DNA from 2 places in the uncultured Citricoccus sp. genome. Region 2 is predicted to be linked to the other one. Evidence: riboswitches for the same ligand, from Rfam matches in the RefSeq annotation. Region 2 holds a riboswitch; the other holds the start of a gene.
The links. Region 2 has a riboswitch for glycine ahead of Q0283_RS00110 (amino acid permease). Riboswitches for the same ligand answer to the same signal wherever they lie in the genome.

Region 1 (3,411 bases), on a different contig from region 2:
CCTGGTCAACAACGCCGGTTACCACTGGGCCCGCGGAGAGCCCGGGATCGAGGGGCTGCGGACCGAGGACCTGGACCGGGCGGTGCGGACCAACCTGTACGGCACCCTGTGGCTGACCCGGGCGTGCGTGCCGCACCTGTCCCACGGGGACTGCATCATCAACACCACCTCGGTACAGGCCTACCAGCCCTCGGAGACGATGATCGACTACGCCGCCACGAAGGCCGCCCTGAACAACGTCACCGCGAACCTCGCCGGCGAGCTCGGGCCGAAGGGCATCCGGGTGAACGCGGTGGCGCCCGGACCGGTCTGGACGCCGTTGCAGCCGGCCACCAAGACCCCCGAGGCCGTCTCCCACATGGGTGCGGACACCCCGCTCGGCAGGATCGGCCAGCCCGCCGAGCTCGCCGGGGCCTACGTGTTCCTGGCGAACCCGGCCGAGGCGAGCTACGTCTCCGGAACGGTGCTGGGTGTGACCGGCGGGCTGCCGGTGTTCTGAGACCCCTCCGGCGGACCGGACCCTCCGGGACGTCTCCACCACCCAGGACATCCCCGACGAACGATCGGCGCCCCACCATGCAGCGGAACGAGCTCGAGGCCCCCATCGCCACCAAGATCCTGCGGCGGCTGAGGACTGCCACGGAGTCCGGCCGGATCACGTGGTCTCCGGTGCAGGACTGCGTCCCCGACCGGGACTGGCTCAGCGGCCGGTTCGCCGTGGCGACGATCGAGGACACCGTCGAAACGGGCTTCGCGGGCGGCGACGCCGTCCGGGCGCGCCCACGTGGAGCACGAGATCCCCCAGCTGAGGGTCGGGAGCGTCCCCGAGCCGTTCGACGGGGCCGTGCTGTCCCGGTTCATCCAGAGCCTGGACGCCCTGTCCACCTGAGGGGCCGGGACGTCGACGGCGAGGCCACGCAGTATCGACGGTGACGCCGATGACCGTTGCCGCGGCAGGACCCTGACCTGTGGGAAGGGTGAGGGCGCGCGCACCCAGCGACTCGGGGGGACGTCGGCGGTGCGGCTGTGCCAGACTGGTGCCGCGCCACATCTCCCGCGCGGGAGAGTGCCGGTGCTGCAGGATCCGGGCCTCCGGACCCGGCGGCGCCGGACGCCGAAGGAGCAATCTCTCCCCGAGAATCTCTCAGGCCCACGTACCGCGCAGGGTCGGCGTCTCTGGAAAGTGCCAGGCCCCCAACGCCTCGGCCACCGACGGTGCAAGCACGTATCCTCCAGATACGTGCGGAATCTCTCAGGTCGATGACAGAGCGGGGAGGTACCGATCCGCGCCCGAGAAGCGCCTTGGAGGAGAACCCATGAACGCCATCGTCACCCCGTCCACCGGTCAACGCCACGAGCCGCGGGACACCGCGTCAGCCCCGTTCACCAGCCGTCACATCGGTCCCCGCCAGGCGGACGCCGAGACGATGCTGGCCGCCCTGGGCTTCGAGTCCCTGGAGGCCCTCGTGGACGAGGCCGTGCCCGCGGACATCCGCCAGCACGAGCCCCTGAACCTGCCCGAGGCCCGGACCGAGGCCGCCGTCCTGGAGGAGTTGCGGGCCATCGCCAACCGCAACATCGTCAAGACCCAGATGATCGGCCAGGGCTTCTTCGACACGGTCACCCCGCCGGTGGTGCTGCGCAAGGTCCTGGAGAACCCGGCCTGGTACACCGCCTACACCCCCTACCAGCCGGAGATCTCCCAGGGCCGGCTGGAGGCCCTGCTGAACTTCCAGACCATGGTCGCCGACCTCACCGGCCTCGAGATCGCCAACGCCTCCCTGCTGGACGAGGCCTCCGGCGCCGCCGAGGCCGTGCTGCTGATGCACCGGGCCAACCGGAAGAACGCCAACGGCATCACCCTGATCGACGCCGACCTCTACCCGCAGACTCGCACCGTGGTGGAGGGCCGTGCCCGCGCCCTCGGCCTGGACGTGCGCGTCGCGGACCTCTCAGCGGGCCTGCCCGAGGACCTCGCGGCCGATCTGGAGGAGAAGGGCCTGTGCGGCATCCTGCTGCAGCAGCCCGGGGACTCCGGCCGGATCCACGACCACTCCGCGGTGATCGCCCAGGCCAAGGAGCGCGGCGGCATGGTCGCCATCGCCGCCGACCTGCTCTCCCTCGCGCTCATCGTCCCCCCGGGCGAGCAGGGTGCGGACATCGCCGTCGGCAACACCCAGCGCTTCGGCGTCCCGCTGTTCTTCGGCGGCCCGCATGCCGCCTACATGGCCGTCCACAAGGGCGTGGAGCGCCAGTTGCCCGGCCGTCTCGTCGGCGTCTCGCAGGACGCGGCCGGCCGGCCCGCCTACCGCCTCGCCCTGCAGACCCGTGAGCAGCACATCCGCCGCGAGAAGGCCACCTCGAACATCTGCACCGCCCAGGCCCTCCTGGCGATCACGGCCTCCATGTTCGCCGTCTACCACGGCCCGGACGGCGTGCGGGCGATCGCCGAGCACGCCCACCGGCAGGCCGGCCGGCTGGCCGCAGCCCTGCAGTCCGCCGGGTTCACGCTGAACCACGAGTCCTTCTTCGACACCGTGCAGGTCTCCGTGCCCGGACTGGCCCGCACCGTGGTCAACGCCGCCGAGGCGGCCGGGGTGAACCTGCGCCTCGTGGACGCGGGCACGGTCGGCATCTCCTGTGACGAGACCACCACGGACCGGGACCTGCTCGCGGTGCTGTCCGCCTTCGGCGCCCCCGCGGAGGCCCTCCCGGCCGGTGCCGGGAGCGGGCAGTCCGGGGACACCGGGGCACCCGACGCCGGCCGGGCCAGCGGGCACATCCCCGCGTCCCTGCAGCGCACCAGCGAGTACATGACCCACCCGGTCTTCAACACGTACAAGTCCGAGACCCAGATGCTGCGCTACATCAAGCGCCTCTCCGGGTACGACCTGGCCCTGGACCGCACCATGATCCCGCTGGGCTCGTGCACCATGAAGCTCAACGCGACCGCGGAGATGGAGTCCATCTCCTGGCCCGAGTTCTGCTCCATCCACCCGTACGCGCCCGACCACCAGACCGAGGGCTGGCGCTACCTGCTGACGGACCTCGAGGAGAAGCTGGCCGAGATCACCGGCTACGCGGGGGTCTCGGTGCAGCCCAACGCCGGTTCCCAGGGGGAATACGCCGGCCTGCTGGCCATCCGCAAGTACCACCTGGCCAACGGTGAGGGTGAGCGGGACATCTGCCTCATCCCGGCCTCGGCCCACGGCACCAACGCCGCCTCGGCGGTGCTGGCCGGGCTGAAGGTCGTGGTGGTCAAGACCGCCGAGGACGGCACCATCGACAGCGCCGACCTGGACGCCAAGATCGCCATGCACCGGGAGCAGCTGGCGGCGATCATGATCACCTACCCCTCCACCCACGGTGTCTACGACGCCGACGTGCGCGAGGTCTGCCGCAAGGTCCACG
Region 2 (3,411 bases):
GGCGTGTCCAGCCTGACTCATGACCCGAGCCCTCCGCACCGTCGTGCGAGGGACCGAACGCGAAGGCGGTGAGGTCCGGCGCGGCGTCCCGGTACTCCCGCGCCCGGCGGTAGCTGAAGAGGATCGCGATGACCAGGCCGATGACCATGCTGGCGACCGGGATCGCCATGGCCAGGGAGATCTGCCCGAGCTCGACGTCCATGCCGTACTTGGCCATCTCGTCGAGGATGATGTTCTGGAAGATCAGGCCGAATCCCAGCGGGATCAGCATGTAGGGGGCCTTCAGGCCGAAGGTCAGCGCGGTGGCGACGGCCCGGCGGTCCATCCTCATCCGGTTGAACACGCTCAGCAGCGGCGGGATGAGGATCGGGATGAAGGCGATGTGGACCGGGACGATGTTCTGCGACAGGCAGGCGAGTCCGGCGATCCCGAAGAGGGTCATCGCCCGCCGGCCGGAGATCAGCGGCAGGATCCGGCGGATCAGCTTCCCGGTGATCCCGGAGCGGGCGACCATGACCGACAGGATGCCGAGCAGGATATAGCTCAGGGCGGTCTCCCCCTGGCCGCCGAGCCCGTCGACGAGGATGGTCACCGTCTCATCGGGGGTCAGCCCCGCGAGCAGTCCCGCGACGAGCGTGGCGATGAGCAGGGCGACGATGACGTTCACGCGGGCCAGGCTCAGCGCGGCGAGCACGAGCACGGACACGACGACGGGATTCAACAGCACAGCGGGGACGACCTCTTCGGTGGCGCGGGCGGCGTGATGGCGCATCCGCGCCCCGAAGAGTGTAGCCGGAGTACGGGTCTACTCACCCGCAGCACGGTGCCCTTACCGGTGACCCGACGGCGGCGGGCCCGGTCAGCCGAACAGGCTGAGCAGGATGCCCCCGACCGCCACGATGCCGGCGATGACCACGAAGACGTTCGAGATCGCGCCCCGGAACGGCGCCAGGGCGGGGACCTTCCGGATGGCGTACATCGGCATCAGGTAGAGCACGGCCGCGATGACCGGCCCGGCCAGTGATTCGATGAGTCCCAGGATGCTCGGGTTGAGCACGCCGGCGATCCAGGTGCTGGCGATGAGGAACACGCTGATCCCGATCCGCAGTCCGCGGTCGGAGAAGCGCCGGGACTGCGGGTCCACCATCCCGCGCATGATGCCCTGCGCGCCCTCGAACGCCCCGAGCCAGTGGCCGAAGAAGGACGAGCCGATGGCCGTGACAGCCACCGCCGGCCCGAGCCAGGCGATGATCGGCAGGCCCATGACGTTGGCCAGGTGGGAGAGCACCGGCAGGTTGGCGTCCTTGGCGGCCTGCAACCCCTCGGGGCCGAGGGCCAGCACGCAGGACCAGACGAAGCCCATGGTGAAGACCACCAGCAGGATGGAGGTGACGCGCAGGACGGAGGAGGCCTTCTGCACCGAGCCCGCCCCGTAGCGCTGGCGCAGGGACACCGAGAACTGCGAGATCGCCGGGGAGTGGTTGAACGCGAAGACCAGCACGGGGATCATCAGCCACAGGGACATCGCGAAGTCGCCGGCGGCGGGCACGGCCCCGAAGCCCTCGAAGGACCAGGACGGGATGAGCAGCAGGGTGACGGAGAACAGGACCGCGATCAGCGGGTAGACCAGCCACTGGGTGACGATCAGCATGACGCGCTGGCCGGCCACCATCACGGCGGACATCAGCAGCACGAGCACCCCGGAGAGCAACCAGCGCGGCCACGGGTCCATGCCCAGCTGGTTGACCATGAGGCTGTCCACGGTGTTGGTGATGCCGACGCCGTAGATGAGCACGATCGGGAAGATCGCCAGGAAGTACAGGATGGTGACCAGGCGTCCGGCGGCCTCGCCGAAGTAGTCCCGCACCACGCCGGTGATGTCACGGTCGGCCCGGGGCGAGGCGACCACCATGCGGGACAGCGCCCGGTGGGAGAAGTAGGTCATCGGCCCGATGATCAGCGTGGCGATGATCAGCGGCCACATCCCGCCCAGGCCGGCATTGATCGGCAGGAACAGGACGCCGGCGCCCACGGCGGTACCGAACAGGCCGATCGTCCAGCTCGAGTCGAAGCGGTTCCAGCCCGGCGCGGCGGCCGTGCCGTCCGGACGGCCGGGTGCCGGGCTCTCGAGGGTCGGGGCTGCGGCGGGGGCGTGGCCGGCTGGTCCGGCCTCGGTCCCGACGGCGACGGGCCCGGTGGGGCGGCTGGGTTCCATGGGTTCTCCTCAGGTGGACGTGGGACGGTGGTCCCCTCGTGTCCTCCCCGCTCTGTCCATGGACCTGAGAGTTTCGCGTCGTGCCGGCCCGGAGCCGGTCGGCCGCTTGCCCCGTCGGTGGTCGCGCGTGGGTGTGGCGACGCTTTCCAGAGGTGCCCAGCGATCCGGTACGGGGGCCTGAGAGATTCCCGGGGAGGGCTTGCTCCTTCGGCGTCGCGCATCTTAGGTGGTGCGGGATCTCTCCCGGACCGCTCAGTGGCTGATTCCGGGAGACAACTGTAATGCACCTCACACGGGTGCGTGAAATCGCGGCCGGGTCCTCACCGCGCGGGTGTGCTCCTGCGGGACTTCCGGACGATGCCGGTGTCCTGCATGTCCTCGAGCTCGCGGCCCTTCGTCTCCGGGACGAAGCGCCAGACGAAGAGGAAGGACAGTACCGCCATCACCGCATAGAGCCCGTAGGCCACGGTCAGCCCGATCTCGGCCAGCCACGGGAACGTGGTGGAGACCGCGAAGTTCGCGGCCCACTGGGCCGCCGCGGCCACGGCGAGCGCCCCGGCGCGAATCCGGTTCGGGAACATCTCCCCCAGCAGGACCCACACCAGGGGCCCCCACGTGGCACCGAAGAAGACCACGAAGGCGTTGGCCGAGATCAGGGCCACCGTGGACCACGGCTGGCCCAGCTCTGCGGCCGTGGTGCCGTCGGCGGCCTGGACGACCTGCGCGAAGGAGAAGGCCACCGCCATCAGGCCCAGTGAGGCCGCCATGCCCAGGGACCCGACGAGCAGCATGGGGCGCCGCCCCACCCGGTCCACCAGCAGGATGGCCACGATCGTCACCACGATGTTCGTCACCGACGTGATCACCGTGATCGTCAGGGCGTCGGACTCCCCGAAGCCCACGGAGCGCCACAGCGTGGTCGAGTAGTAGAAGATCACGTTGATGCCCACGAACTGCTGGAACACGGACAGGACGATGCCGATCCACACGATCGGCCTCAGGCCCATCGCCGGTCCGCGCAGGTCGCGCAGGGACTCCCGCCGCTCGGACTCCAGGGTGTCCTTGATCTGCTCGATCTTGAGGTTGACCCGTTCGATGCCGGTGAAGTCGTACAGGACCTGGGCCGCACGGTCGAGGTCACCGCGGGCGACCAGGTACCGGGGTGACTCGGGCAGGCGGAACGCGAACGCCCCGTA

Region 1: another riboswitch for glycine. It lies ahead of gcvP (aminomethyl-transferring glycine dehydrogenase); the one in region 2 lies ahead of Q0283_RS00110 (amino acid permease).

What each region holds. Positions count from the first base shown of each region.
Region 1 is NZ_CALMQR010000158.1:4,880-8,290, forward strand. It holds gene Q0283_RS17350 (SDR family oxidoreductase) at 1-499, shown strand, start outside; glycine riboswitch at 1,050-1,170, shown strand; partial or broken gene gcvP (aminomethyl-transferring glycine dehydrogenase) at 1,317-3,411, shown strand, end outside.
Region 2 is NZ_CALMQR010000004.1:3,127-6,537, reverse strand. It holds gene Q0283_RS00115 (Na+/H+ antiporter family protein) at 1-772, opposite strand, end outside; gene Q0283_RS00110 (amino acid permease) at 860-2,215, opposite strand; glycine riboswitch at 2,371-2,471, opposite strand; gene Q0283_RS00105 (sugar porter family MFS transporter) at 2,536-3,411, opposite strand, start outside.